Regions from separate parts of the Desulfosporosinus sp. FKA genome, predicted to be linked through region 3. Evidence: riboswitches for the same ligand, from Rfam matches in the RefSeq annotation. Region 3 holds a riboswitch; each other region holds the start of a gene.
What was found. A riboswitch is a leader RNA that binds a small molecule or an ion and turns the genes downstream of it on or off. The one in region 3 is predicted to bind cyclic di-GMP.
Positions count from the first base shown of each region.

Region 1: linked by a shared signal. The riboswitch ahead of B5771_RS25045 (methyl-accepting chemotaxis protein) and the one ahead of B5771_RS17510 (methyl-accepting chemotaxis protein) in region 3 are both predicted to bind cyclic di-GMP.
Region 2: linked by a shared signal. The riboswitch ahead of B5771_RS15420 (methyl-accepting chemotaxis protein) and the one ahead of B5771_RS17510 (methyl-accepting chemotaxis protein) in region 3 are both predicted to bind cyclic di-GMP.

Region 1 is NZ_NAHZ01000018.1:52,762-63,492, reverse strand. It holds gene B5771_RS05755 (lactate permease LctP family transporter) at 5-1,666, shown strand; gene B5771_RS25045 (methyl-accepting chemotaxis protein) at 1,789-2,595, opposite strand; cyclic di-GMP riboswitch class II at 2,721-2,804, opposite strand; gene B5771_RS05745 (PocR ligand-binding domain-containing protein) at 3,010-5,622, opposite strand; gene B5771_RS05740 (HAMP domain-containing methyl-accepting chemotaxis protein) at 6,221-7,564, opposite strand; gene B5771_RS05735 (hypothetical protein) at 7,803-8,249, opposite strand; gene B5771_RS05730 (NifB/NifX family molybdenum-iron cluster-binding protein) at 8,284-8,640, opposite strand; gene B5771_RS05725 (CBS domain-containing protein) at 9,122-9,631, shown strand; gene B5771_RS05720 (amino acid permease) at 10,266-10,731, opposite strand, start outside.
Region 2 is NZ_NAHZ01000031.1:66,223-76,953, forward strand. It holds tRNA gene B5771_RS15405 (tRNA-Leu) at 10-92, shown strand; gene B5771_RS15410 (sigma-70 family RNA polymerase sigma factor) at 347-856, shown strand; gene B5771_RS15415 (anti sigma factor C-terminal domain-containing protein) at 846-1,817, shown strand; gene B5771_RS15420 (methyl-accepting chemotaxis protein) at 1,904-2,497, opposite strand; cyclic di-GMP riboswitch class I at 2,484-2,540, opposite strand; gene B5771_RS15425 (hypothetical protein) at 2,868-3,197, shown strand; gene B5771_RS15430 (CarD family transcriptional regulator) at 3,538-4,023, shown strand; gene B5771_RS15435 (zinc-ribbon domain containing protein) at 4,284-4,586, shown strand; gene B5771_RS15440 (hypothetical protein) at 4,877-5,863, opposite strand; gene B5771_RS15445 (hypothetical protein) at 6,108-7,025, opposite strand; gene B5771_RS15450 (hypothetical protein) at 7,261-7,383, opposite strand; gene B5771_RS15455 (cell wall-binding repeat-containing protein) at 7,953-9,926, shown strand; gene B5771_RS15460 (helix-turn-helix transcriptional regulator) at 10,301-10,510, shown strand; gene B5771_RS15465 (DUF6773 family protein) at 10,503-10,731, shown strand, end outside.
Region 3 is NZ_NAHZ01000032.1:119,666-130,396, reverse strand. It holds gene B5771_RS17560 (molybdopterin-dependent oxidoreductase) at 1-1,427, opposite strand, end outside; gene scfB (thioether cross-link-forming SCIFF peptide maturase) at 1,477-2,943, opposite strand; gene scfA (six-cysteine ranthipeptide SCIFF) at 3,045-3,185, opposite strand; gene B5771_RS17545 (aspartyl-phosphate phosphatase Spo0E family protein) at 3,343-3,555, opposite strand; gene B5771_RS17540 (MarR family transcriptional regulator) at 3,625-4,074, opposite strand; gene B5771_RS17535 (metallophosphoesterase) at 4,218-5,234, opposite strand; gene B5771_RS17530 (hypothetical protein) at 5,500-5,889, opposite strand; tRNA gene B5771_RS17525 (tRNA-Gly) at 6,112-6,186, shown strand; tRNA gene B5771_RS17520 (tRNA-Phe) at 6,410-6,485, opposite strand; tRNA gene B5771_RS17515 (tRNA-Glu) at 6,492-6,567, opposite strand; gene B5771_RS17510 (methyl-accepting chemotaxis protein) at 6,645-8,414, opposite strand; cyclic di-GMP riboswitch class I at 8,496-8,577, opposite strand; tRNA gene B5771_RS17505 (tRNA-Lys) at 8,675-8,750, opposite strand; gene B5771_RS17500 (adenylosuccinate synthase) at 8,823-10,106, opposite strand; gene purB (adenylosuccinate lyase) at 10,171-10,731, opposite strand, start outside.

The DNA.
Region 1 (10,731 bases), on a different contig from region 3:
TTCGATGCCTTGGACACAGAATTATTCAGCATTAGCCGGTAGTATTGGTTTTACTTCACTCGCTGTTGCAGTACCTATCCTCTATCTATTTTGGGCTTTAGCCGTTAAAAAAATGACGGGTCACATTGCTGGTGTAACCACTCTTATATTAACTATTCTAGATGTTGTTATCGTTTACAAAATGCCCGTTTCAATGGCGATTTCCGCCAGCATCCTGGGTGTTTTCAACGGCCTCTTTCCGATTGCCTGGATTGTTTTTTCGGCTGTATTTCTCTATAATTTGGTCGTTGAAGCTGGGCAATTCGATGTCATAAAATCATCAATCGCATCACTCTCGGATGACCGTCGACTTCAAACCTTGTTAATTGCTTTTTCCTTTGGTGCCTTCCTAGAAGGTGCAGCAGGTTTTGGTGCACCGGTTGCTATTGCGGGAGCTATCCTTATAGGTTTAGGGTTTGAACCTCTATATGCTGCCGGCCTCTGCTTAATCGCAGATACTGCTCCTGTTGCATTCGGTGGCATTGGCAGCCCAATCATTGCCGCAGGTTCAGTTACAGGAATAAGCGCCAATGTTATTTCCCAAGCAGTTGGACGCCAATTACCATTCCTTTCTATTTTAGTTCCAATGTACCTTATCATTGTGTTGGCTGGATGGAAGAAAACCGTTGAAGTGCTTCCAGCTGTTCTTATAGCGGGTGGTTCATTTGCTATAACACAATTTTTCTCCTCTAATTATTTAGGAGCTTATCTTCCAGACATCATCTCTTCTCTTGTATCTCTTGTTTGCACAGCAGCTTTCCTCAAAGTTTGGAAGCCAAAAACTATTTGGCGTTTCCCGCATGAAAAAGATACTAAATCAGGTACCGCTGTCAAATATACTGGAGCTCAAATTTTAAAAGCTTGGACACCGTTTATTATCTTAACCATCTTTGTTGGTATTTGGGGAGTACCCGCTTTCAAAGATTTTGTAGCTAAAGACCTGAGATGGTTTATCAACATTAAACATTGGCCTGGTCTTGATGGCTTAATTTATAAAGCAGCACCGATCGTTCCCAAACCTACTCTTTATCCTGCGAACTATGAATGGGATTTCTTCTCTGCCGCAGGAACAGCTATTCTTTTAGCTGCTATCATTTCTTCCTTTATCCTCGGATTGAAGCCATCAAAGACAATCAAGGTTTTTGGAGCGACATTCAAGCAACTTCTCTATCCAATTATTATGATGGGTTCCGTATTAGGAATCGCTTATCTGGCAAACTACTCTGGAATGTCCTTTACACTTGGTTTACTGTTCGCTTCCACCGGAAAAATCTTCCCGTTCTTATCTCCTATCTTGGGATGGTTGGGCGTATTCTTAACCGGTTCGGACACATCTTCCAACGCCTTGTTTGGCAAACTGCAAATGACAACTGCTTCGCAGTTAGGCTTAAACCCAGTTCTGGCAGTCTCCGCAAACAGTTCGGGAGGTGTTATGGGTAAAATGATTTCGCCTCAATCTCTGGCCGTTGCAGCAGCTGGTACCAATCAAGTGGGTAAAGAATCAAGTTTGTTCCGTTTCACCTTTAAACACTCTCTCGGATTTGTGGTTGTTGTCGGCATAATCATTTTACTTCAGGCCTACGTTTTCCCCGGTATGTTACCCCACGTAACGCTTGCACTTCAATAACATTCAATTCGCCTAAGAAGACTGTTCTTTTTGATAGGACAGTCTTCTTTAAATTTGATAAAAAGCAAGTGAACAAGAAGTGGGGGTCTGAAAACTGGATAAATACAGGACTGTAGTTAAGGTTAGACATTACCCATCATTACTAGTTTTTCAGCCATTTGTGTAATTTGCAATAAGGCATTCGAAAGTTCTGAAGCTGCACTGGCTTGAGATTCAGTCATTTTACCTAGTTGCTTAACTGATTTAACTAGATTATTAACAGATGTTTGAACTCCACTTAGATCAGATTCTATTTCGAAAGTTGAATTTCTCGTAGTTTCGGCAAGCTTTCTTATCTCATTTGCAACCACAGTAAAACCTCTACCATATTCTCCGGCACGAGCCGCTTCGATCGATGAATTGATACCAAGAATATTACTTTGGACTGAAATTTTGCTTATTTTTTCTGTTACCTTGTTCGTATGCTCAACTTCTCGAGTGACTTTGTCAATTTCATCAATCATAGCTTTAGTTGTTACATCAAGATCTTCTGAAGTGGCAGTAAGGCTTTCTGAGACTACAGATATTTCCTCTGCAGCTGTAAGAATTTCCCGACCTGCCTCTAGTAATTTATCATAATGCTCGGTTGATATACTTACTGTAATACAACCAACGGTATCTCCATTTTCTTGTATTGGATGGGCTATGCCAACATACGGTATGCCTAAAACTTCTTTTGGGATACGTTTCACAATATGAGTACCTGAATGGAGCGCTTCATCAGTTACAGTATTTTTAGGTACTTGATCCCCTACTTTTAGATTCAAATCTAAATGCGGCCCAGGATAAACGGCAATCACATTTTTTGTATCTAACAGTGTTATAGCTGTTTCCGCATCATAGAGATCCTGTAATTCGCTGGCAATTTCTAGATATGAATTAAGTTTCATTGTTAACGACCTCCATATTCTCTGGATAATTTACACAAATACAACAACCCACTAACTCACTACTGTTAAATTTCGCTAAGTTACTTATAATTCAAAAATCAAAAAAACCTAGTTTATAAATAATTTATAAACTAGGCCGGTTGCGCTACTTTTTCCACATGTATCAAGCGCCCAATTACGATGCATGCTTCATAAATTCCTTGTCATTATAAGAAACTTGCTGTATAACCACGTGTATTATATCGTAAAAATGTCATGAAATTTGTCGCAAAAGGTCACATATGTAAAAATTACTTTTGTTGCGTTCAAACTCTTTCTAAGATCACAATTGCAAACGCGCTCCACGTTATCATTCGATGAAGCGTGTAATGAAAATTGATAATGATGGTCTCGAAATACCTATTCCATAACTTTCTAGAAATTCAAACCTTTTTGCAAACTTTTCAAAAAAACTTGGGCGATGTCAGGATCAAACTGTTTTCCGGAATTTGTTTGAATTTCATATAAAGCCTGTTCCTTAGTGAGGGCATCTCTGTAGGGGCGAGTACTTATCATAGCATCATAACTATCAGCCAGAGCAATAACTCTTGAAATCCTCGGTATTGATTCTCCTTTTAACCCTTTAGGATAACCGTTCCCATCCCATCGTTCATGATGTGCCAATATATAATCTGCCAACTCTAACATTTCATATGATGTACTTATTATCCTATAGCCGATAGCGGGATGGCTCTTTATCTGTTCCAACTCAGCTTCAGTTAGCTTCCCCGGTTTGTTAAGTATGCCTTCTTCGATAGCAATTTTTCCTATATCATGAAGCAGACCGGCAACCCTCAGTCTTCTTATTTCAATTTCAGATAGACCCATCGCTCTCCCTATATACTGGCATAATTCACTAACTCTTTTGGAATGTTGTTCTTCCCTTGGGTTTTTTTCGTGTAAGGTGTTAATGACAGTGTTAATCAGATTATTCCTCGTACCTTCGTTTTCAACAATTTTAACTTTATACATTGAATCCTCAGCACTTTTCAGAACCTTTAATATATCTTCTGCGGCACTCTTCTTAGTTTCCCACCCAAATGAAATGCTGACTTGTATTGAGTTAACACTCAAAGACCGACAATGTTTTTTTATTCTATTGACAATGTTTTCTGCTTCGTTTTTATTAGCCTTAGGTAAAAGAATTACAAATTCATCGCCCCCCCATCGAGCAATTATATCACCAGTTCGACAAGCGTTTTGAATGGCTATTACAGCTTTCTGTAAAAGCTCGTCTCCTTTATCATGGCCAAAGGCATCGTTTACGAGCTTTAAACCATTAACATCTCCCATGATAATAGAAATTGGGAGGTTTCTTTTTGTATCTAGCCGCTTTATCTCCTCTTCGTAGAATCGTCTGTTATAAAGACCTGTTAATACATCATGATAACTTAAATACTGATTTTCATTGTCTCGCTTCTTTCGATCAGAGATATCCCTTATAATACTGAGAAGAACCCGTTCAGATCCTAAATAAGCTCCTTGTGTGCTTACTTCGACATCTAATGGCGTGCCATCCTTGCGATAATGAACAGTTTCCAAAGTAATACCATCTTTATCAGCTGCTTCCATTTGAGCTATAATAGCTGAAGGGTTGTAAAAATGTCTCAAATCAGAAACATTTAAGGATGAAAATTCTTCTTGTGTATAACCATATATTCTCATCGCAGTGTTATTGGCTTCAAGAATATTTCCTTCCATATCAAGGAACCATATTGCATCGTGTGCCTTTTCAGCCAGAATCTCATATTTTTTTAGTCTTTCTAATAATTGGTTTCTCTCAGTCATGTCAATCCCTATTCCAGCAAAATACTGTCGGTCATCAATGCTCACCAAACTAGCTGTTAAGTACATGGGTATTGTAGTGCCGTCCTTTTTTTGCAAATTTGCCTCAGCATCTCCATAGCCCTCTTTGTTTACCATTTCTATACCTTTTATGACCGCGGTTTGACTTTCCAAATCGTTCTGATACCAATCCATTATATGTCTGTTATTTAATTCGCGATAAGAATACCCAGTTAGCTCCTCGTGTTTCTTATTCCATCTCACTAACTTGCTATTATCATCGTACAAATAAATCATACCAGGCGCACTGTCAAATAAAGCATCTGTGAAAATTCTCTCTTTTTTTAACTTGTCTTCGGCAAGTATCTTTTCTGCTATTTCTTCTTCCAAAATAGCATTTAATTCTTGGAGTTGATGGGTACGCTCCGCTACTTTCGCCTCTAATTCTTCATTTAATTTGTTGAGATCATCTTCTGCTTTTTGACGTTTGATAATTTCTTCTTCAAGTATCGCATTAATTTCTTCTAACTCTGCATTAGACTCTTCGAGCATTTTGTTTGTCATAATTAATTCATCAGTTCTTTTCTTGATCTCGACTTCAAGTTCAATATTAAGATTCTTAATCGTTACTTCATTCTTGATCTTGCTATTAATCTCTTGAACCAATGAAATATTTTTCACCGCATACTGGGAGAGCAATTGTGCATTTAGATAAAGGTAATCACAGATGTTTTCGAATTGCTGCTTAGACATGCGTTTGACTTTAGCTAATTTATTTCGATATATATCCCGGTCAATATTAAGGTCATCTGCATATTTAATCAAGTCAGTATTTTCAGAATCTTCTTCGAGAACTTGTCCAATCAGCCAGTCAGCAATATGTACTCCATTAACAACAATGCTTGCTCCGCCATCAAGTAGTCCGGCACTTAAACATCGCTGAATATTAGGTCCGTCTTCTCTGGGACTCCCGATAACCGAATCTGATTTTTGGCAGTTATATAGACCTTTTTCAGTGTTCCTTATTTCTTTACACAAATCACAAAAACCACTTGGCGCTGTTATAGAAGTCCCATCGGGCTCAGTGATGATAGATGCCACACCTGTAGCAGCAGAAAACAAATCTTGTAGCTTTTGTATTTCATTGAGATCAAAGAGTTCAGTAAATTTACTTAAGCATTCAGATGTGAACCGCTTGCTCATCCATAACACCTCTTTCTTTAGAAAACAACCGATGTTTTTAATTACTAAACTTCGCTCTCCTGATATCATTGTGAATAACAATATCTCATATAATTACACTTTTGTTAATAATACTTTAAAATTTTAAGTTTTCCAACATGTAATTTTCGAGTTATTTCGACATTTGCACAAGAAATTACTAAGCTAAAGACAAGATATGAGAGAACTAAAAGCCGCCCTGCTGTGGGACGGCTTTTAATGTTTAAGCAATTTAATCAAAAAATTTAGTAACGCAGAAATCTTAACTGAATACTCTAGATTATAAACCCGTATTGAAAACCCCTTACTTGTAAGATGAATATAGGCAACGCATTTGAAGGAAGGTTGTAATGATTTGACGGATAATTTAGAGATTCCGTATTTTTTGTGTCCTAACTGTGGACAGGTTAGTAAATCGAACAAATGGGCTTCTATATCTCGTAGAATGACAACAATCACCGTTTCGTTCAATTATAGGGGGAAACCCAAGAATTCGAAGAATGTTGTATGCCCTATGTGCAAAAAAGTGTGTCGTTACCAAGACGTTGTTGAGTGCAAATAGCCAAAGGCATTTGCACTACTATTCTAATTTAAACTTTTCTGTTGATTCTTGCAGTGACCGAGAGGCTGCTTGAAGCTCTTCAGTCAAAGTATTGATTTCCATCATTGCTTTCATTTGTTCTAAACTGCTCGAAGCCACTTCATCTGTTTTAAGGGTAGTCTCTTTAATAATGGCACCAACCTGTTCTATTTTGGAAAAGATATCATGCGAATTATCAGCAATATTTCGGGCGAATTGAGCTACTTCCTTAACTTGACGATTGACTATCTGCGTCGTTTCCATAATCTTATTAAATGTTTTTTGAGCTTCTTCAATTATTTTGACTCCATTACGAACAACGTCTTTTTCTGCTGTCATGCTGGCAATAGCCCTGTCAACGTTATGTTTAATATCCAGTATGATCTGTTCAATTTGAACACTGGATTGGTTTGATTGCTCCGCCAGTTTGCGGACTTCATCGGCTACAACACTGAAACCACGACCATGTTCCCCTGCTCGTGCGGCTTCAATAGCTGCATTTAAGGACAGTAAGTTAGTTTGGTCCGATATGGCCTTAATGGTTGCGACAATTGTTTGAATTGAGCTGGATTTTTCACCGAGTTCGGAAATAATGGTACCAGTCTCATCAACAGTATGATGAATGTGGAGCATTTGGACGTTTGTTTCGGTAATCGCTTGATCTCCTTCATTGGCTAAGGTCAGCGCCTGAGTGGAAGCTTGATCCGCAAGAGATACACTTTGGTCAATTTGTTCAATTCCGGCAGACATCTTCTCGATCGTAGAAAGAATAGCCTGAAGATTATTATCCTGACTTTGGTTTTGTGATCCTTGGGCTAACTCATCGATACATTGAGATATTTGCTTTGCAGCACTGGCGGTTACTTCTACACGTTCTCCCAAAGTTTGAGATGATTCCTGGAACGTTTTTACTCCATAGGAAATATTTTCAACTAATGAGCGAAAATTTTCAAGCATTGTACCAAGTGACTGGCATAGTTTCCCTATTTCGTCTGTTTTCGTAAGACTACTTAAAGTTGGTGTCAGATCACCTTTAGCCAGTGTATCGGCAAAATCGACGGCATGTCTTAGGGGTCTCGAAGTTAGAAAAGAGATATAAAGTCCGTAAAGAAATATTAATAGACTGGCGAGGGTTGAAAAGATTAATAAAGTTTCAATATGAGTTACCAATTCACCTCCCTGTAACGCTAAGTAATAAGCAAAACCACCGCTTGAAAGGTTGATTAATGCACTGATTAAAAAGGCAAGAATAAGCTTATGGGAAAGAGTAAGGTTAAACCACCAGCGGATAATTCTGGAATGACGAAAAAGATATTGGCTCAAACGCTCTAGAAATGATGTCAAGGTAACGTCCTCCTCTAATTAAAATTTAAGTAACAATATCAAATGATAGTGAAGTTACCATAATAATTTTTTTCGATTCAATAGAACTTCTTCTCCGATTGTTAAATTCCTCTTATTTAAAACAAAAATAAGCCTAGCTTATAAATAGTTTATAAACTAGGCCGGTTGCGCTGTGCAAAAATGTCGCAGAATTTATCGTAAAAAGTCATCGCTACTTTGTTTATCCACGCACTTGAAACTAAAAGTATAATATTTTATCAGCACCGATTAATGCCTGGGCTGCCAGTGGCAGTTTAACCGGCATAATGAAGTCTTCCATTTGGGATGTGTCTTCAAGATTTTGAGAAATACCATCGATAACATTAAATGTAGCACAGGAAACAATATTTATTCCTAATTTATCCTTAACGAAACGAGCCATTAATTCAAGATTATCTGGAAGTGCATCCTTAGCTACACCATCCAGCTGACTCGCGATTAATTCTTTAAGATCATCTGTTAATTTAAGGGATGCGAGCATGCCCTTTTTAGACATGTTAACTCCATAAGGTCCATAATATAACGTGACATTTTCAATCTTGGCTATATGCTTGGACATAAAAGCTACAACATAAGAAGCATACTGATTGTATGGCTTGTCGATGCCACTGTTAACTATGATTAATAGGTTTTGAATATTCTCCATGTTTATCCTCCTTCAAATAATCAGGTCTCCTCATTTAATTACCACATTCATCATGATGCTGATGTTCGTGACAGACAGAGCCCGTAGATTTAAGTGTGCCCTGCAAATAGCTTTTTGCAGCGGTTTCAGCAATTCCTTGTGCACCTGTAATAACCTCAATACCTTTATCGTTGAAGATGCTGACGGCGCTGCCACCCATGCCCCCGGCAATCACAACGTTAACTCCCATATCGTTTAAGAAATTTGGTAAAAAACCAGGCTTATGTCCAGGGTTTGGTATAGATTTGCTCTTAACAATTTGATTGTTTTCTGCTTCAAAAATATTGAAACTCTCGCAATACCCAAAGTGTTCTGTGACCATTCCATTCTTACTTGCCACAGCAATTTTCATTTTTCTTTTCCTCCATTTTATCTAACATAGTTGTTATATTCTCTAGCCAATCACCCTCAAAACGTTTACTCAAACTTTGATCACGTGTTGCGAAGAAGTCACAATTAGTAATCTGTCAACTGGCATGGCAATTACCTCCTTTTGGTTATTGGCATATGCCCCATTCGATTTCTATTATAGTCCTTTTTGAACATATGTCAATTATTATTAAGTTTTTATATTATAGTTGCAAGACTAAATTACTTGAATTTATCCAATCGTAAGACTCCCACTTTGTAAGTGGGAGTTGGTTCCTTCTAGAGATTAGCAAATCGCATTTCGAAGCGAAATTAGCCCTTGCGGGGTATATGTTTTCGTTATTCTGGTTTTAAATGTAACTATCGAATGCAATTATATTTGGCATATGTCACAAACGTTTAGGAATAGAATAAAAATAAGTATATTCGAAATATTTAATAAATTAGAAGAGGAGGAACTAACTATGCCTGAAACAAAAAAAGTTAAGGACTTAATGGTTCCGGTTTCATCTTCATCATCATCTGAATATCCTGTAGTCTATAATACCGATACCTTAAGAGACGCCATAAAAGTTCTTAAAGACTATTCAGGTGAGAGTAAAAAACATCGGTCCATTATAGTCCTAAAAAAAGAAGGAAATGAGGAGAGACTTGCCGGTATTTTAACAGTGCGAGATATACTCAATGCCATAAAAGTAAAAACGCTGAATAATAATGATACCGCTGAGAATTTTCCAGTGTCTTGGGGAAACTTTTATCGTAAGAGTTCCTTAGGTTATAGCGTTAATACTAAAGTTGCTGATGCAATACGTCCACTAGTAACTGAATTTGTTCATTCAGAGCAAAATCTTTCTGATGCAATTCGAATAATGATGACTAAAAAAATCAATATACTGCCAGTCTTGGAGGGAGGAAAGCCGATAGGAATTATTAGGGCAATTGACATTCTATATTATATTGAAGAATGTTTATAATTGATAATCATACTTGAATTCAGAAATCAGTGATTGAAGCCCCGCTCCTCAACCGAGGATAACCAGCGCAGCCCTATAGGCTGCGCTTTAAGCTGCCCTTTCTTTAAAGCAAGACCTCCATGGCCATGTTCTAAATAGAAAGTTTTCTACGCATCAAATCTAAACAGCCACCCATAGAACATAGCCAGCAAATTCAATTGACTATTATTATGGAGAATATTGTGAATATTTCGCGTTCGTCATTTATATTTAATTTGAGCATATGATGATTGTGCGCGTTAAAATAATATACAGGAGGTTGTTTAAATGTTTTTTGGTTTATTGGGAATTATTTGTTACACATTTTCTTTCCTAATTGCAACTTTGATAATAACAACGCCTATAATACTATGTATTGTATTATGCAGTTCATGTTTAAAGGGAACTTTTACTAAGAATAGTTTTAATTATGCGCCTACGCCTAAGAATAAATTAAGTAATAAAACAAACTCCATAATAAGTTAGGTAAATTACACGATCAATCCTATGTAAACGATGAATCCCTGAACGAGTGTACAGAGATTCATCGTTTTATTGTTACCTCTGCCTCAACAGTAGCCTTATCTCCCTCCCATTTCATTACTTGGGCAGGGATCTATTTGGCTACCTGTTGTTTGGTTTCTTGTATAGCCTCTAATTCCTGGGTTGTCTGTCTTTTTCCCATGCCAAAAGCATAGTACCCCACAATGACAATCAGGAGAAATACTGCTCCCACTATTAATGATAAATGAGTATCAGGATTGAACCACATTCCAACCAAGACGAGTGCCAAAAATATAATGGTGATATAGTTGCTGATCGGAAATAAGGGAGACTTAAAGGGATGATCATTGATTTCATTTTTCCATTTCTCCCTGAACTTAAATTGACTGAACGCTAAGGCAAACCACGGAACCATTCCCGGAAGAATACTGGCACTATAAATATAGATAAACAATTTTGAATTTGGAGCTATGACATTTAACAAAACTCCCAACAATAAACAGGCAATCGTCGTTGCAATACTATTTCTGGGCACACCACTTTTAGATACTTTACCAAAGAATTTAGGTGCTTGGCCA
Region 2 (10,731 bases), on a different contig from region 3:
TTTCAACATGCGGGAGTGGCGGAACTGGCAGACGCACTGGATTTAGGTTCCAGCGGGCAACCGTGCAGGTTCAAGTCCTGTCTCCCGCACCAATTTAAAAGTAGAATCCTCCTTTTAACCGTTTGGATTTAGACGGCTAAAAGGAGGATTTTTTGTGTCTAGACGAATTAAAAAATGTTCAGAAACAACAATCAATGATTATAATTAACACATTTCGAAAAACGATAGCTGTATTTTATAACTAACTTCAGAGTCATAAACTCTTTTAAAATTTTACCAAAACTGTATACTTTTTATGAAGTCAATTGTCTTAATAAGAGAAGAACTTTCTGGAAGGATTTATTGAATGAGAAAAGATGTCCTTACTAATTTATATAACAAACATGCTTTAATTATATATAGGTACTTGCTAAAGCACGGTTGCCGTAGAGATGTTGCAGAAGAAATTGTTCACGATAGCTTTGTAAAGGCAATTGAACACTTTGATGACATAGAACCAGAAAGGCTTCCTTCGTGGATTTTTAAAGTTGCTTTAAATAACTTCCGAAATTACCTGAAAAAAGCTTCTGTTAGAGAGGAGTTATTAATTGATTGGAGTCATTTTTTAGAAAGATTATCATGTGAGTATGAGACTGAAGATATTCTTTTGGCGAAAGAAAAGATATTTGAAATTTATGATTGCCTTAATAGATTAAAAGAAAGTTATAGGGAATTATTGGTATTGAAATATGAAATGGAGTTGAGTTGCAAAGAGATTGCAAAGATATTAGGACTTTCTGAACAAACAGTTAAGACCTATTTACTAAGGGCAAGAACAGAATTTAAAAGTGTATGGGGTGATAAGTATGGAAGATAAAATGAATAGCGATGAATTAGACCAAATTTTCGATGAGGATAAATTAAATAGAGCTATAAAAAAAGGCAAACGAAAATCTACTATACGAACTGTTTTAATTTCTATACTTATAGCGTGCTTGGTATTTGTGCTCATTACATTAGGTAATACTGCATTGACTATTAACATGAGTAATAAAACATTTGAGTCTTTGAGTGCCTACATTGAACTGACTGTACCGAACGGCTACATTAGTAATTCAGCTGATACTCTCGGTTTCTTGGGGGGGAGAAGTAATTACACTATAAGCCGAACTGTGGGGAATAAAATTGTAGTCTTAGAAGAACGGGTACAACCTTTTGGACTTCTGCCTCAATTTATCATGACAAGGGGGCAAGGAGGAGGTCAAGTTGCTGGCGAATGGCCTTTGAATTGTTGGGAATTTGGTTACAATAAAATGTTATTTTTTCTGCCCCAAATTACGTATAAAGAATATAAAAATGATTTGGCAGAGTTGAGCCAAATCGGAAGCGATAAATTGATTGAGGTTGGATTATCTTTTGATAAGCCCTACACTTTTTCCGAATTATCCCATATTCTCCCCAATGCTAATATTAGTTGGTACTGGGTGGACACTTTTACGAAGGATGATATGGTTCGCTATGAGAAAGAGGCTAAAGAATGCGATGGTAAAGCCACATTTATTAGTGAGTTCGAAACTTTAGGTGTTGATAAAACACCACCTATTAGTATTAATACCTTTGACTCGGATTACAACAATTTCCTTTATAATTTAAAAATCAGCAAAAACCAAAAATTCTTGAACATCTTTAATAATCTTAATTCTAAAGGTTATACCGACCCCTCGAAAGTTCCTATTTTGGGAGCTATAGCTTATGGTACAAAGGAGCAATTAAAACCACTAATTGAGAATCCTCATATAAAGGCGTCTTCATTTGGCGTAATTACTGAGAAGTATTAATTTTGTTACCGATGGATTAAGGTGTTTTACTGGCGTTAGCTGGTATGTCCTAAGAAGCCCCCACCTCTAAGCTTCTTGGACCCGTGCTATAACTCGTTAGCAATTGTTTCTAATTTATGGGCTATTGCATTTAATTCTTCAATTGTTGCAGATATTTCCTGTATGGAAGAAGCTTGCTGGTTAAATACCACATTTGTGCCTTCAACTTTTTGTTTAATATTGGCAGAGAGTTTTTGGGTGGTTTTTATCGCTAAGTTAATGTTTTTGATTGACTCCTTACTGGATTCGGACAACTTTCTAATTTCTTGAGCTACGACTCCGAAGCCTCGACCCAAATCTCCAGCCCTAGACGCCTCGATTTGTGCGTTTAATCCTAGCAAATTTGTTTGTTGAGCAATATTGTTAATAAAACTTAAAATTCCGTCCGTATTCTTAGCCTGGTCATTTAAATTAGCAACTATAGTAGAAATTTCTTGATTAGCATTTGATATATCTGTAACACCAACCAAAACTTCATTAATCGATAATGAAATTTGGTTAATAGCAGATGCTACATTTTCAGACATTGTTGTGATGTCGCGCTTCATAGAGGGTCGTCCAACGACAATTGTTCCAGCCACTAAACCATGTTCATCTTTGATAGGAATACCAACGGTTTTGAATTCCATTGGAAGACACATGACTCTGCGTCCTTAGTTTTCACTAAGTTTGCCTTTGCATTAGTGAAGTTGTTCAGAAAGGATATTCTTTAAAGCATAACACAATAAAACCTAATGATATGTCGAAAAGCGTCGAAAAAATAATAATAAGTAACTTAACAGAATCATGTTGGGAACAATAATATTCATCACGTAAATTGCTAAGATGAAGGGTGATTAAAGCAACATCAAGTGTTGCCGCAAGGAAGAATTTCGTGATATGTAAACATTTGCTAAATATTTGCCGATAATAACATAAGAAAGGACTCAATTAATTCCTGTTTCGGGAACGATTTGAATTAGATAATAAATTGTTTCCGTTGGCATTAATAATGTAAGGAGGAAAATTGCTATGGAAATAACAGGACTTAATAAATACTATTATACTGATGCATCATCAAAAAAAGGTGAGTGCAAAAATAACAGTGATACAGGCATAAATATGGCTGAAGTATTTAAAAATGAGATATTAAATTGGAAAGAAAAAGTTGGAGAAAAGGTTAATGAAGATTTGAAAAATGATCGTGAAAATAATATTAAGATGTCTGAAAAACAATGGCGTGCTTTACTAAATAAGGTGGACAGTGCAATTAATGCTCATCGCCAACCTGTAAAAACAGATGTTAATGTTCATCGTTCCAAACCCAATGATGTAAATAAACAAACCCAAAAACATAAGTGAAGGCCCTTAGGCCCTCATCGCAGCTACTAATTTCTTTGTTCCCACCATATTGATGGCCTTTTTAAATTGTATGCTTGTATTTGAGTTTGAATCTAAAATGAGCAAATGACACAATTTAAAAGTAAATTCTCCTTTTAACCGTTTGGATTTTGACGGCTAAAGGGAGGATTTTTCGTTTTTTAATGACGCCAGTTTTGCCATTAATAATTGTTATGAGATTGAGCCGATTTCTTCTTCAATAAATTATTGACACAAATAAATATAATATGGTAAAATATTATTTTTAATTTTCCTAGTTTTGTGATATACTTAGGGTGTTAGTCTGGAGGTAGACGGTATGATATTTAACGTTGGTGACAAGATTATATATCCAGTTCATGGGGCTTGTGTTGTAGAAGCAGTTGAAGAAAAAGAGATCTTAGGGGAAAGAAAACTCTGCTACATTTTGAACATTCCTCAGGAGAAATTGCATGTTATGGTTCCAATGGACAAAGCTGTTGATATGGGTATGCGTCAGATGGTTAACCATGAGATATTGGAAAATGTACTCAGTGATTTTAACCTTGGAAATACTGACCCGATTATTCTTGAAAATCAACGATGGTGCAAAGATATTAATAAAAAGAAATTTAAAAGTGGTGACATTTATAAAGGTGCGGAAATTATCCGTGATTTAACACGTAAGAGTCAAATAAATAAACTTGGAGCAGATGACGTAAACATGTTGAATAATGCACGTCATGTTTTTGTCAGTGAGATAATGGAGGTTAAGGGCCTTAAAGAGGAACAAGCAGTTCGTTTATTGGATGAAGTGTTGAACTCCTAGTGATAATCTCAAGTACGGTTTTAGAGAACGTTTTGCTTATGCCTGAATTCTTGTTTTAATGCTCATAGTATCCATATTTAGGAAATATATATTTAAGAAATAGTTTATTAAGTATTTGACTTATTTCTTCATTACAGTTATACTTAATAAGCTCGTTAATATTTGCGGATTTACGAAAACCTTCCTCTGTTGCCTAAAGCTATAGGAAGCAATAAATACTTCCCATGTAGCGCGGGTAATTTGATTTGGAGGTTTTTTTAATGCTTGAAGACAAAATTTTAACATGTAAGGATTGTGGTAGTGAGTTTACTTTCACCGCTTCCGAGCAAGAATTCTACGCCGAAAAGGGATTCGCTAATGAACCCGGTCGGTGCCCAAAATGCCGTTCTGCCAGAAAGGCACAAGGCAGAAACAATAGTGGATACTCTCGCCCTCAAAGAGAAATGTTTCCTGCAATCTGTGCTAATTGTGGAAAAGAAACGACAGTGCCTTTCCAACCGACGGGTGATAAACCAGTATATTGCCGTGACTGTTATCAACCACGCACGAGAAACAATTGGTAATTATCTAATCGACCGAAGCCTTTCTAGGGTTAACACCTAGGAAGGCTTTTTTCACTTACTGTCGTTCAACGCCAATGTTATTTAACTTTGAATCTAAATGCTCATTTGGATAATCATGTTTATCAGTATTCCTATTGGAAAGGGCGGCTCGGCAATAATGTCCACTGGACATTATTGTATCTGAAGCCCCGATGTTCAGCTTTGGCTGAACGAGTTCACTTTATAGTGAGAATAGAAAATGGCAAAAGCGTTGGAACAACTCATTTCCAACGCTTTTGCCGTTTGTAGTCTTATTTTGTTAAGATAGCATCTTCTTGAGCTTGAGTAATCGTTCCGGCTGTAACTAATTTATCTAAAGCTGTTTTTAAGCCGGTGTTCTCTTTAGGTTGAGGCATAGCGTTCGTAATTGCAGTTTCTTGGTCAGCGGTAATGGTTCCTGCACTAACGAGACTGTCAAGAACGGTTTTCATATCTGTTTTGGTGCCGCTTTTTCGAGCTGTTTGCATAGCATTTTCAATTGCCGTTTCTTGAGCTTGGGTAATGGTACCTGCAGTGACTAAGCTATCGATTGGGTTTTTATGTTCTTTTTCCTTGAGGCCTTGATCATTAGGTTGAGGCATAGCGTTCGTAATTGCAGTTTCTTGGTCAGCGGTAATGGTTCCTGCACTAACGAGACTGTCAAGAACGGTTTTCATATCTGTTTTGGTGCCGCTTTTTCGAGCTGTTTGCATAGCATTTTCGATTGCCGTTTCCTGGGCTTGTGTAATGGTACCTGCAGTGACTAAGCTGTCGATTGGGTTTTTATGTTCTTTTCCCTTGAGGCCTTGATCATTAGGTTGAGGCATAGCGTTCGTAATTGCAGTTTCTTGGTCAGCGGTAATGGTCCCTGCACTAACAAGGCTGTCAAGAACGGTTTTCATATCTGTTTTGGTACCGCTTTTTCGAGCTGTTTGCATAGCATTTTCGATTGCCGTTTCTTGGGCTTGCGTAATGGTTCCTGCGCTTACCAGACTATCGAATGGATTGACACGTTGAGGCATGGATGCTTTTAGAGCATCGTTAATAGCCGTTTCTTGGGCAGAGGTTAAGGTTCCAGAAGATACTAAGCTGTCTAATCGACTTTTCAATCCTCCGTCAAAACCTCTTGAGTGAGACATTTGTGGTATTTTCGTTTGAGCTGATGATTGATTCATAGTTCCTGCAAAAGCTGCAGAAGAGGATAACAATGTAATGACGGCTGAAGCAAGAGCAATTTTGGTCGTTTTGTTGAATTTCATAGTTAAACACTCCTTGAAATCAATTTTGTATTTTGTACTTTATCCAAGTATACCGTTGATTTCGGAATGTACGCTGAACGTACGCTGAATGTTTGCTGAAAAACTTGTTAGGATTTTGTGAATATCAAATTAAAAGTATTAGTGTACGTATTCGATTTCGTGAACAACTGAAATAGAGAGCCGATCATTCTTCTCGATGACAGACTCTCTATTATATATTCCTTCCGATATTGGGAATGTTTATTCAGTTTTTATGTCCTTTTCCCGCTCTATTGGAATGCTGGTGTTTTTCTCCCCCGCCGGCTCTTTCATTGTGTTCCCCTTGTTTTTGCTCAGCGTGTACCTTCGGTGAAGTATTTAATAGGGGTGCCGTATCTGCGGTTCCGGAGGCAGTTCCGTTTACTCCAAAAGTCTGATTAAGCGAATCTAAGGCAGTCTGTTCTTCGTCAGTTAAGCTGCTCGCTTCTGTTTCGTTTAAGGAATCGTCTTCAATACTATTTGTTACGGATGCCGCTCCATTAGTTGTAGGTGTTACTTCATTAGTTGTAGGTGTTACTTCATTAGTTGTAGATGCCGCTTCATTTGTTGTGGTTGTCACTTCTTGGCTTTGCTGATCAGTCTTTTCTGTTCTATCAACACTCTTTTCCATAGACCGAACAATGTTAAAAGCCAGTCTTTCAGAGGCTTTGGAGGGTAGTTTATCTAATAAATTTCCTAATACTTTAATATTCTGAGCGTGATCATTACTAACGGCAAGCTCTAGTTTTGGCATTGTATCGGAGTCCTTTGCGGAAAGTTCTTCTAAAAAGTCTTGTGCTTCCTTTAGTTTCTTGGAGTATTCATCCGTAGGTACTTGCGTTTCTCCAGTATCCCCAAGTTCAGTTAAAGTATCACTTTCAGACGTATTTCCCGGAGTTTGATCCGTTTGCGAGTTAGTAGTAACTGTAGAATCGGTTCCTAATTTGGTTTGAAGTTTATCAATAAGTTGTGGTAACCAATCAGTTGATGAGGAATCAGTTGTGGCATCAACACTTGTCGTTGCATTTATATTCGTGCTTGTACTCGTGGGAACACTATCTTCAGCTAGGGCTAGAGGAGCGATAAGAGGGAGTGAAGTAAGTGATACGGATAAAGCTAATGTAAGAATGTGCTGTTTTTTCATTTATGATCTTCCCCCTAATTTGAATTTGATTAAATTATAACGAATTTAATATAGATAAATCTAGACTAATTCAATAACTCGGGAAATTGGCCTAAAAAATCGGGACTTTTGAACTATTACGTTTTTAATGTCTTCAGACAAAAGTTAATGGGCAAGCATAGAGGAAATTTCCGTAATGGCCGGAAAACTTAACGAAATTGCTCTTAATTTATAGGTTTACTATAAAGATAAACTATCAGAAAAGTATAATCTCCAGCAAATTCAGTTGGGCATTAGCCAAAGCCAAACTGTCAACTTCTTTGAGCCATTCAAAGTCTTTCTTGAGTTCAGCGGGTAATAAGTATTTCTGTTGTTTCAACGCTTCTTTATCATCCTTGAACTGCGGTGGGAGTATGTCACTAAGAATGTTGACGGAGTTTATGATATTGATAACTTTAAACATGAATGTGTATACATGATGACCATAGAAATTAGAATAGATTATTTAGTAAGAAAGAGCACCTGTAAAATACGGCTGCTCTTTCAAATATAAATCACGTAAGGAAGATCATGCTCCTCACGATGCGGAAGAATGAATTAAGCATTTGCCGCTATACCGCCAAAAATTAAATGAAGAATAACTAACACCAAACCAATAACCAAGGCTAAAGCTGCGCCAATTATTCCGAAAATAAACATTCGTTACACCCCCTCTTTTTTGCTAACATAAGACTAGATCGAGAAGGTTTTGATACATAGTATGCAGCATGTCCGTAAATGGTTACGTTTGATCGTGATGCTCCTGGGAAATTCGATGTTTGATGGGTAAAAGGATGTGTAAATATTAAATTTTTATTAAGGACAAAATGTTACATCTTGCGACAAAAAATCCCGTGGACAAAGTATTATACTTTAGTTACTAAAATATGAAAGAAGTGAATTATCAATATGTCTCTATGGAAAAGAAATTCAAGATTATGTTTAATCCTAAGTCTAATTACCCTTATCAGTTTTGTTTTTCCTGCAGCAACATTAGCAAACTCTTCGCCAACGATTACACGCTTAGCAGGTGTTGATCGTTACGAAACAGCATCCCAGATCGCTATGTCGGGCTGGTCCCAGTCTAATTATGCTGTTTTGGCTTTCGGGGGAGACTATCCTGATGCGCTGTCGGCTGCTCCTTTAGCCAAGAAATTTGATGCTCCTATCTTATTAACAGATACCGGCAGTTTGCCAACAACTACGAAACAAACATTGTTAGATTTGCACGTAAAAAATGTTGAAATTATTGGCGGAACAGCAGTAATATCTCAAGCGGTCGAGTCTGAACTTCAAACGATGGGGCTGCAGACAACAAGAATTTATGGGATTGATCGGTATGCGACTGCTATTCAAGTTGCCCAACAAGTAAGTCCGAATCCTTCAACATTATTTGTTGTCACCGGCGAGGACTATCCCGATGCGTTATCCGTCGGCTCCATTGCTTCCCTGAAGCAAAGTCCAATTATTCTTGTTCCTCATGATGCTGTGCCTGATGTCGTTAAGAATTACATTGCAACGCTCAATATTAGCAAAACCTATATTGTTGGAAGTTCGGACATCATTAGCGATCAAGTTGCCCAACAGTTCCCAAATGTCCAACGGATCCCAGGGGCCGATAAATATGCCAGAAATATAGCTGTAAATCAATTATTCAATACTGATTTCAAGTCAGACAGTATCTGTTTAGCCACTGGTGAAGGTTTTGCCGATGCCTTAACAGGAACGGCCTTTTGTGCTAAACTATCTGAACCTCTAATCCTTATTAATACTGATTCTCCGGCAACTACGAGAAGTTATTATCAGCAAAGGTTTACCAAGGCTAGCAAGGTTTATGTATTTGGCGGAACAGGGATTATTCCTGAATCGGTAATTACTGATCTGAATTCGTTTAATCCGGCGAATGGAAATACTGCAACTCAAGAGACTCTTAAGATAAGCGATTTCACCAAAGTCGGGACGACTACTGCAACGTTTAAGTACCAAGTACTTGATCAAACCGGGAAAGACATTACATCAACTGTTCCGGCAACACAGTTATCAGCTGTTGCCTCTCTCAAATCATCAATTACCTTAGACCCCAGCAAAGGTGTCGGTACAATAACTTATAATTCTTCTTCAGACATCGATAAGCCAATTATTATTAACCTTGTGGACTATAACACCGGGATAGTTGTGAGCTACGATTCTTCCTCGGCTAATGCTGCTGCAAATGGAAATAACATGATTGGAAACCGTAGAACTCTTAGCTTGAGCAACTTTTCCAAAACTGGGGCAACTACTGCAACCTTTAAGTTTCAGGTACTCGATGAAAATGGCAAAGATATTACATCAACCGTTCCAGCAGCGCAGTTATCAGCCGTTACCTCGGTAAGTTCATCAATTACCTTAGATCCAAGCAAAGGTATCGGTACGATAACTTATACCTCTTCTATAAATACGGATAAACCGATTATTACTCTTGTAGACTTAATCACCGGCAGAGTTGTGAGCCTCGATACTTCTTCCAGTACCAGCGTTTCAAGTTCTCCTGCCCCCGCTGATAATTCGACGTCTGAAAATCCAAGCCCCAGTCAATATTCAGATCAAAAGGTCAGTAAAATTACGATAAACTCAACGAAACTGGCGACACTTGATGTTGGGAATAGTAAGGTTGGTTATGCAACCTATATTGTGACTGATCAATATGGAGCTGATATTACAAACTCATCTCTTACAAATAATATTCAATTCACCTCAAATGTGGGCACCATTACAGCACGGTATGGTTTAATTCAATTGAGATTTTTCCCGAATATTAATCCCCTATCACTTACAAACGTAACCATAACTGGTGTTGACTCGAATAGCAATGTTACAACAAGCGCAACTTTAAGCCTATAGGTATTTTCTGGTTAAATTCTTTATCATAAACTAAAGCTAAGTTTTCTATCAGTTGACCATCGCAATGAATAGGACGGCAGAGAAAGAGAGGGAAATAACGCCCTCTCTTTACTGTTTGTTTTTTTATGTTCGATGGTCCTGAATGGAGCTATGAAAAATGTCTTATTCTCGTTGCAGCGTATTAAAAATGAGAATGCTTCTCGAAGCTAGGAGCTTTCCTTTTAAAGGCACTTTGAATAACTCTTTGGGTAATGTCATATATTTAGGGACAAGTGTAATGTATTGAGGAATATATGGAATATATTTAATAATAATTGTAATATATATTTGACATTAATTCATATGTGCGTTATAGTTATATTCGAGGTGATGATATGGCCAGAAACTTAAAAATTAAAGTTGCTCGTGCAGAACTCGATATGACCCAAAAGGCTTTAGCTGAAGCTGTGGGAATTTCTCGTCAAACGATGAACGCCATAGAACAGGGCGAATATAACCCAACAATCAGGTTATGCCGCAATATTTGCAGGGTGTTGGGGAAATCTCTTGATGAGCTGTTTGGGGAGGAGAACGAAGATGCGTAAAAACAATTTGGATGAGATGCAAGAAAAGAAATTATTGAGTATCGAACATAACGGCATGTGGCTGGCCTTTTGGGGTCTTGTGGCAGCTATTATGATTCAAACATGTTTGGGTGCCGATTTTAAACAGTTAGCCGGAGAATGGGTTATTCTTATGGTGCTTAGTATTTATACGTTAATCGCTTGTATCAAGAACGGGATTTGGGACAGACGCTTAAAACCGA
Region 3 (10,731 bases):
AGGACAAATTCCAGCCATTCTCTTGCCGCAGCATAAGGAAAGTCTTTTTCTAACCCCAATCTTTTCGCCAATTCGGTAAAAATCATTGGTTCTGCTTGAGCCTCTCCCTGGGGTTCAAGAACTTTTTGAGCATAATGAATGAGGGGACTCCATGAGGTCCTCACTAATTCCTCCTCTTCGAAAATCGTCGCCACAGGTAAAACTAAATCCGACTGCCTGGCTGTTTCTGTCAGAACCGTATCTAAAACGACTTTAAAGGGGATCTTTCGCCAAAGCTCTCTCCAGAGCAGTGTATTTGGCTGCTGAACTAAGGGATTGGAACGAGTCACAACCGCTAATTGAACAGGGGGATTGGCTTTAAGGAGTTCTTCTGCAAGAATCGGATGGGGGTAAGTTCTTGACTGATAGCGTTCAGGAGGCAGCAGCAAGGAATTCATTTTGCCGCGATGGTACTGATGGGCATAATGAACTCCTGCGCCTGCCCAGCCAATATTTCCGCTGATAGCAGCCAAGCCGTCAATAGCACGAACTGTATTACCGCCGCTCACATAACGTTGAAGCCCATAACCCAAGATAAAGGATACCGGACGAGAGTGGCTTAAAGATCTGGCAAGTTCGGTTATTTGCTTGACACTCACACCGGTTATGGCTTCTACTTTCTCCGGAGAAAATTCTTTGCTTCTTCTGGCAAATTCCTCAAAACCATGAACATAGTCTTGAATAAAACGTGTATCCTGCCAGCGCTCCCGTAAAATAATATGACTAAGTCCTAAGGCTAAAGCTCCATCTGTGCCAGGTTTTACCTGGTAAAAAGCATCGGCAAACTCCGCACTTTTAACACGAATGGGGTTAATTACCAGAACACGGGCTCCCCGTTTCTTGGCCGCTAAGAGATGGGGTATAAGATGGACGTTCGTCACCGCCGGGTCTCTTCCCCAAAGGACAATAGTCCGAGCATCCTCTAAATCCTCACGGGAATTTGAAAAGACTCCGCCAAAATCTAATTCTTGAGCCCGATACCCCGCTCCCCAGCACATGCTCCCTCGTGGTTCTGTGACACCTCCCAGAGCTTGAAAAAGCCTCTGGTCCAGCTCTCGAAGGACGCCGTTATTTCCATAATCGTAATGATGGAAAATCCCCCAGGGTCCGACATCAGACAGAGTCTCTTTTATCTTTTCCGTCAGAAGATCATAGGCTTGATTCCAGCTCAGCCTTTGCCATCCTTGCCCTTGTCTTAATAGGGGATATCTCAGTCTATCCGGGGAAAAGACACGTTTTGCTAGAGCCTGTCCTTTGGAGCAGACAAATCCTTTCGTAATACTATTTAAAGGGTCACCCTTAACTCGAAGACCGTTTTTTGTCATCTCTACGAGAAAGGCACATCCGTCAGGACAATTCAACGGACACGCAGAACGTACCAGTGTCATTACTCGTTCCTCCCCAATATATCTGCCTTAAAAACCGGATATCCGAAAATTATAGTTCATCTCGATTTTGTTGGATTTCCTTAATCTTAACGTATAGAGCCACTTCTAAACGTTTTCTTTGTAATTGACATCCAAGTTCATATACTTCGGTCAGTTTCTGAGTAAAGGCTGTGTTAGCAGCATGACATCCTCCGCTGCAGGAGAAACGAGCCCAGCAATCTTGACAGGCTGATTTAGCATATATATTCGCTGCCCGGAATTCCTGAACTAAATCCGCTTTAAGCTCTAAGGGGTCTTGATTATAAAGGGAACCAAGTTTAAAAGCCTCTTGCCCAACAAATTGATGACAAGGATAAAGATCACCCTCAGGGGAAATAGCCACATATTCGTGACCTGCTCCACAACCCGACAACCTTTTAGGCAGACAGGGTCCCTTATCAAGGGCAACATTAAAGTGAAAGAAATTAAAGCCTCGTCCCTGAGCCTGCCGCTCAAGGATTTCCTCGCCCAAGCGATCATAGGCTTCATAGATTTTAGTCAAATCTTCCTCTTGGAAAGCATAGGGATCTTGCGGCCCCGCTACAACAGGCTCAACGGAAATTTGCCTAATTCCTAAATCCGCCATGTGTAAAACATCACGGTCAAAGTCACAGTTAAAATGGGTATACGTACCCCGTACGTAATAATAGGTACCTATAGCATAGGGCGACGTTTTCGGTCTCAGGGAAGTAAATTGTTGAATTCTTGGCACAACTTCCCCGTAACTTCCGCGGCCATCAGCATGAGGGCGCATTCGGTCGTGAATCTCCGGTCGTCCGTCAAGACTCAGCACCACACTGATTTCCTCTTCCTCCAGGAAATTCTGAACCTCTTCATTTAATAAGACACCATTGGTCGTTAACGTAAATTTAATGGTTTTGTTTTGAGCTCGTGCTGCTTTTTTCCCATAGTCGACTAAGGCTTTGACCACACCGAAATTTATCAGCGGTTCTCCTCCGAAGAAATCCACTTCACAATGATTTCTATGTCTTGAAGCTGCTAAAACAAAGTCGATTCCCCGTTTACCGGTCTCCAAATCCATTAAGGTTCTGCTGCCCCCAAAAGCCCCGGTTCCGGCGAAGCAGTACTCACAGCGTAAGTTACAGTCATGAGCAACATGGAGGCAAATTGCTTTGACAATGGGTTTCTCAGGATAAACCGCTGCAATCTTTTCCGGTTCTCTGGAGAACAATGTCCCTTCCTGACGAAGCTCTTCTAGTTCTGCTAAAATTTCGGAGACCGTTTCGTTATTGGAAAGGTTCCCGGCTAATCTAAGCTCTCTTGCCAAAGCTTCCTGAGAAAGATGCCCCTCCGTTGAGTTCAGGCTCTCCAAAGTTTTTAAAATCGTAAAGGTTTCCTCATCCAGCAGATGAATTGAACCTGAATTAACATCGTAACCGATCAATAAATCTCCCTGTTGGAAGCAATGAACATTCTTTTGAAAATTATAGCCTTCTAGTTCCTTAAAATTCAGCATTGGTGTCCTCTCTCTCACTTCTTAGTAGATCGTTAAAAATAGAACAGAACCCAGCCCGGAATGGATTGGGTTCTGAGATCATGTACAAATTCAGAGCTACATTATTTAACACAAACTTGGTTACCAACCGTGCAAGACGTCTTGCATGCTGATTGGCAAGAGGTTTGACAATTTCCACAACCTCCAGTTTTAACCGTAGCACTTAGGTTTGCTTTCACAACCGTCTGAATGTGTTTTGCCATTCAAACACCCTCCTCTCGAATCATTGGTAATAATCCATTTTTGATTATATCATATGGATAAGAGAAAAGGCAAAACTTCTGGCGAAAGGGGTGCTGTACTCTACTCCCGCCGAAGCAGAGTACGAGGGACCCACTCCCACTTATAGAAGTGGGAGTCCTACGAAGCCAAACTGCCTAATTCTTTCATTAAATAATACTCATTGAGCAGCCTATCCAAACATTGACTCATATTAACAATTTCCGGATCAGTCAGGCTCTTACTTTTAGCAGAATCATTTAGCTTTCTACGAGCATCTTCAATTAAGGATATCAAGGCATCCATTTTGACAATCGCACCTCTTTTTTTCAATAAAACCGTAAAAAAAATCAACTAACTTCCTAGTTAATTCCTTTACTGGTATATTTTAGTATATTGTGTTTAAAAAAGCAAGCGCTATTATTATCCTCGATTTTTAAGATAGCTCAATGCTGCCGATAGAATGCGGATTAATTCCTTACTGTCATGCTCTCCAAGATAATTTGTTAAACCCTTTAAAAAATCAAAGTGTTCTATTCTCATTGCTTGAACTATTTCTTTACCTTTTTCCGTAGCTCTTACCAGTACAACACGCCGATCCGTTGGGTCAGCAAGGCGTTCCATGTATCCTCGTTCTTCTAAGGTATTAATAATATGAGTAACCCCAGCAGGTGTTATTTGCAATTGGAAACTTAAGTCTGAAACTTTGATTCCTTTGGGATCACGTTCCGTACACTGAATTATTGTATGAAGCAATGTGAATTCACTAGGTCTTATGGCATGTGAAGATTTAATCTGACCACCAAACCTCCTAAATTGGGCCATAGTCCGCTCTAATTCCGCCACAATAGCCTCATTTTTATCAAGTTTCACCTTTTACCACCTAATCTCAACGATCTCATTAGTTAGTAAATTATCTAATATGCGTTTATATTTGTCAAGAAATCGTCCCCGGGGCTAAGAAACATGTACATCTTCCAAAGAGACTTGAATTTCTGTCCATTGGTCATTCTTTATCAAACGATCTTTGGGGGGGTGGTATTTTCAGCAACAGTAATTTCTGCTCCTTCTATCCAATCAGGCTTTAAATATTCTCTGCCTTTAATGACTACCTTTTCAGCATATACCTCTACAACTAAGCCTGGAGCAGATTTTAAAATATGTCGCCTGTTTCTGTCAATCGGATAGGCCAGGGATGAACTGTTGACAATTGCATAATTTGCTTCACTAACCATAGTATTATAGTCAATTTTATAATGAGTATGCCCATTAAATAGAATCACCCCCGGGTATTGCGCTAAAATATCGTTCAGCCTTTGCCACTGTAAGACATAACCGCGCTGAAATCCTCCTAATGTTGCATAGGGAATTGGTTGATGGAGAAAGACAAAAACAGGTTTATTAGGTGTTCGATCAAGCTTAAGTGTATTCTCGAGCCAATCTAGCTGAGCATCTGATAAATATGCCGAATCCATGTATCTTCTATTACTCATACGGGATCTTTCAGTTCCTAAAAAAATAAAATGATAGTCTTTAATCCAAGTATCTCCATAAACTTTATCCCTCTTGGCAAAGGTTAGAAACCGATTGATCGCCTGAGCATCAGTTTCTCTATTAGGAAATGTTCTCGGTGACCAGTGGCCATTTCGATAAAAACTTCCGTAAAATTCATGGTTGCCAATTGTCCAATAGATCGGGTAATTAATTTCCAGTTTATGCCTGGAGAGTTCGCTGCTTAGCAGCCGATAATCCCATGGTACACCATCCCCCAGATCACCAACAACAACCATTGCATCTGGTTTGGAATTAAAATTATCCTCAAGTAAGGCAGAGAAATGATTTATAGCGTTCATGCGGCCAATGTGTATATCACTGACGACAACAAACGATAATTTGGTGTTTTGATTATCAGTCCATTCTTCAGTTCCTAATGATTTTGAAATTGCTGCTTTCGGCAGCATAACATTCCAAGATAGTAATGTTCCAACTCCTAACCCCGCCAAACATTTCAAGAAATCCCTTCTTGTTGGCATAGTTTTAGCTCCTAACTTTCCTACTATTCTGTTAATTATGACTAAAGCGTAGGTGTTTGGTCATGCGTTTTATAAAACTTGTTTTTATTGCCCATAATATCACAAGTATCGACACAATTCTATGTCCTTTTTTTGTTAATCCTTCCATCGTAATTTACGCTAAAAGCGCTGCGTTGTGATTCATGGAACGAAAGAAATGGGGAGCGTCATTTACTACTTAAAAAATAGTTTACGACACCCCCCCGGTATATATTATCTTTTAGTTTTAGTTTGCCAAAATCGTCAATAAAACATTTTCTTCGGAAATAGAAAAGGAAATATTTGCAATATGGTTGTCTTTTTGAGCGACAAAATTTATAACTTTAGTTTCCTCGATAATAGTCCATCCATCTTCAACTAAAATAGCTTTATAAGCCTCATAGACTACAGTATCCTTTGATTTATGAACAAGATATTTTGCCTTAGCCAAAGGTTCCTCAGAGGTCGCCGGAGTGAACTCAAAGGCTTGTACCCAGTGATATGACGGAAGATAGGGAAATTCTTTTGTATATGGTATTTTAATTTTTGCTGAATCTTTTTTACCATGATTGCTATCTTGATTGCTATCTTGATTATCATTTTTAGTACCAAATACTCGCGAAAGAAGTTTACCCACTAAAATCACCCCGAATATTATTTCTATTATATTTCGATAGTTAATAATGAATTCTATACGGTTTGTCTTAAGATGTCAAACTTAACCCCCATTAATTTGTTCATCCGCTGCCGCGGATACTCTCTTTCACAATAAGTTGACATATTTAATCATAACGCTTATAATTTTCTTTGTCGGATGAACTAGTATATATTGTTCAAACGCAAATTGGTAATCTATTAAGCGGACGTGGCTCAGCGGTAGAGCATTGGCTTCCCAAGCCGAGGATCGCGAGTTCGAATCTCGTCGTCCGCTCCATATTGCTTATTAGTCACTGCATAAAGCAGTGGCTTTATTATTTTTAAATTATAAATCTTCCTGACTGCGCACCATAAGAACGAGCAGTGAACTCGTTCAGCTAAGGCTGACCATCGGGGCTTCAGCGAGTAAATAAAAAGAGTTCTAATTCTTTCCCAAAGGAAAGAATTAGAACTCTCATTTTTGTGATATCGTTTATAAGATTGTCATAATAAACAGTAAATGGTGCCTCAGGACGGAATCGAACCGCCGACACGAGGATTTTCAGTCCTCTGCTCTACCGACTGAGCTACCGAGGCATTTTATGGTGACCCGTACGGGATTCGAACCCGTGTAGCCGCCGTGAAAGGGCGATGTCTTAGACCGCTTGACCAACGGGCCTCTTCTCAAAACCTAGCTCACAGATATGAATTTTACAGGAAAGCTCGCCGTGTGTCAAGTACTCTTAGAAAAGGAGGTTAAACACTAAACTTATTTAAAGCTGCTTGCAATTCATCAGCCATAGAAGACAGAACTTTACTGGAGGAAGCGATTTCCTGAACGGAGGCGGTTTGTTCCTCTGTGGCTGCAGATACGGTCTGAGTTTGATCCGTAATACTCCGGCTTGTCTCAAAGACTTCTGAAACCGAGGCGACTATTCGTTCGTTACCCAAGGCCATTTGTTGGATCTCTTCGGAAATTTCTTCGACTTGTTTCGAAACGGCTACAATTAAGGAGGAAATCTGGCTAAAGGCTGATCCCGCAGTTTCAGCTACCTCAGTGCCCAGTTTTACCTGATGTGTTCCTTCATTAATTGATAAGACAGCCTTCTGAGTATCCTGCTGAATTTCATGGATTAATGAAGCAATCTGTTGTGATGCCACTTGGGATTGTTCAGCCAGTTTACGAACCTCATCAGCTACCACAGCAAAACCTCTGCCCTGATCCCCGGCACGAGCTGCCTCAATGGCCGCATTCAGGGCAAGCAAATTCGTTTGTTCGGCAATCCCTGATATAGTATCAACGATTTGACCAATCTCTTTGGACCGTTCTCCTAATGTCATAACCACTTCTGCCGAACCGGTTACAGTTTGATCAATGGTCGCCATTTGCTGAATCGTTTTATCAATGGCCGCGCTGCCTTCTGAAGCAGAAAGGGCCGTTTTTTCAGAAGACTGTACGACAACCTTAGCATTTTCCACCATTTGCTGAATCCCAGCTGACATCTCCTCAACAATAGCAGATGATTCATTCATAGCATTCAGCTGTTTTTCGGCCCCTTTGGCAACTTCCATGATGGAAGAAGCTACTTGGCTGGATGCTTGAGCAGATTGATCAGCTCCCGCACTAAGTTCTTCTGATGAGGCAGCAACCTGTGCTGCCGAGGATGATACTTGCTGAACCAGCTGTCTTAGGTTATCTGTCATAGTATTAAAGGCTTTTCCTAATTGGCCTAGTTCATCATCTGTGTCTATCTCTAGTTTATTAATATTTAAATTCCCTTTGGCAATTTCTGCGGCGGTATCCGCCACGTCCCTGATCTGTTTCGAAAGTTTATTACTCAGAAGCGTTCCCAAGACTAAAGCAACTCCAAATGCTAAGATCAGAGACAAAATGGTATAGATAACACTTTTCTGTCCAGCCTTCAGAACCTGTTGCTGTTTAACTGCCACAAGCTTATCCATATCATCAACCCAGTTGCCTGTCCCAATAACCCAGTTATAGGGCTTAAAAAGCAGTGTATAGCTTCTTTTGGGCAGAAGTACCGTCTGATTCGGTTTAGCGAACGTATAGTCTGTATAACCGCCGTCGGGTTTCAATCCATTAGAAATAAAATCTTTAACGTAATATTTACCATGAGAGTCTTGAGCATTAAGACGTGATTTGCCTTCATTGGCAGTTCTGCCAAGCAGGACAACATTGACCCCTTCTGTTGTATCAATCCAGAAATAATTTTCTTGGTCATAGCGAAGGTTCCTAACTAAATCAGCCGCCATGGTTTTGGCTTGCTCAGGTGTCAATTCTCCTTTTTGCTGACGATTATAAACATTTTGAACTAGACTATAAGCAGTTTGAACTTCCAACTTGATTTGTCTGTCGAATTGTTCATACAACGTTGTTTGATATTGAGCTATATTAGCTTGTTCTGATGTAATAGTAGTATAAATATTATACCCACCGAGAATTAAAGCCATAATTAAGGTAGTGATCAATAAGAGCAGTAGAATCCGATATTTAATTTTTTTCAACCTTGATACCCTTCCCTTCTGAAATAGATTGATTTACTTAAAACAAAATCGCCGTCCGCAGGGGACAGCGACTGAGTCTTATTTGGTAACTCGGCCATCATCCTTATATGGAAGACCCGTAGCTTTGCGTCCCCAGTTCTCACTGGGTTTGCCTTTTTCAAATGATCTCTATGTTTCATTATGTAAATCCAGGTTTCACTATGCTAATCCAGTTAACCCGCCTTTTCGTTCAAAACACCCCATGGGTTTCCAAAGAAGGATGGTGAGCCATCCGCGACTCGAACGCGGGACACCCTGATTAAAAGTCAGGTGCTCTACCGACTGAGCTAATGGCTCTTACCGGTCTAAATCTTACAGGAAAGTTGCAAATGTGTCAAGATTCAATTTTTTACAACAAACTCTTATTATTTAAAATATTGATCCCCGTACAATAGTTTGTTCCCGGCCTGGGCCAACCGCAATTAACGTTGCCGTAACACCTGTTAATTCTTCAATCCGCTTAATGTAGTGTTGGGCGGCTTGAGGCAGGTCTTCAAAGCGGCGAACCTGGGTCAGATCTTCCTGCCATCCCGGCAGTTCTTCATACACTGGTTGACATAGTTTAAAGATCTTTTGACTTTGAGGAAATTCGTAGATAACTTCATCATTGACCCGATAGCCAACACAAATTTTTAGGGTTTTTAATCCTGTAAGAACATCAAGTTTTGTGACTGCAAAATCTGAAATCCCGCTGACACGTGCTGCATAGCGAGCAATCAAAGCATCAAACCAGCCGCAACGGCGGGGACGGCCAGTTGTCGTTCCGAATTCGTGTCCATTAGCCCGCATTTCTTCTCCTATCTCATCGAGAAGTTCTGTAGGGAAGGGGCCTTCCCCAACACGTGTGGTATAGGCTTTAACAACCCCAACAACATGATCAATGCGCGTTGGCCCAACTCCTGCGCCGACACAGGCTCCCCCGGCGATCGGATTGGATGAGGTTACAAAGGGATATGTTCCATGATCTATGTCCAGTAAAGTACCTTGAGCACCTTCAAAAAGCACTTTTTCCCCACCTTTGAGGCATTCGTCTATGGCTAATGAACTATCTGTGACCATCGGGCGAAGCTGCTCAGCATATCCTAAGTAAGTGTCATAGATATCTTCAAATTTCATGGCTGCCTTACCATAAACTTTAACAAAAAGATTATTCTTTTCTTCTAAATTTCGACGTAATTTCTCAGCAAACTCTTCTTTGTCAAGAAGATCAATCACCCGGATTCCGACTCGTGAGGCCTTATCCATATAAGCAGGACCGATTCCTCGTTTCGTTGTTCCAATTTTATGGTCCCCGCGGGCCTCTTCTTCCAGGCCGTCTAATACCAGGTGGTAAGGCATAATTACGTGAGCATTGCTGCTAATTAGGAGCTTCCCGGTTTTAATTCCTCGCTTTTCTAAATAACTAAGTTCTTCCAATAAAACTTTAGGATCAATGACTACGCCATTGCCAATAACACAAGTCTTATCTTGATAGAGGATTCCGGAGGGGATAAGGTGCAGCTTAAATTCCTCTCCATCAGCAACAACGGTGTGTCCTGCGTTATTGCCGCCCTGGTATCTAACAACCATATTCGCCTTTTCCGCCAGGAAATCTGTGATCTTACCTTTTCCTTCGTCTCCCCATTGAGATCCAATTAATATAACTCCAGCCATCAATAATTCCCCCCGTCTTTCAATCTAACATCCCTTTTAACTAAAGTTCCCAGATCAAAACATTCTACTCTAAACCCAACCGTTTAAAAATATCATCAACATGTTGGAGATGATAGCCCAAATCAAAAAGACTGCGCAAATCCTTTTCCGTTAAATAATTGCCTATTCGCGTATCTTTAGCAACAACCTCGATAAAATCCTTTCCTTGATCCCAGGCTTGAAACGCATCCTGCTGAACCCAGGCATAAGCTTCTTCCCGCATACATCCATGTTCCACTAACGCCAAAAGAATGCGCTGTGACGACGTTAAGCCATAGGTTTTCTGCAGATTTCGCTTCATCTGTTCTTCTTGAATTTTCAAGCCGGAGATAATGCGGGTCATTTGCCTGAGCATATGGTCTAGGAGCAGGCAGCTGTCCGGCAAAATTATTCTTTCCACCGAACTATGGGTCATATCCCTTTCATGCCAGAGAGCTATGTTCTCCATAGACGCTAAGGCATTGCCCCTCAATAGTCTTGCCATTCCGCTCACCTGTTCGCAGACAATCGGATTGCGCTTATGAGGCATCGCTGAAGAGCCTTTCTGCCCCTCGGCAAAGGGTTCCTGCACCTCAAGGATATCTGT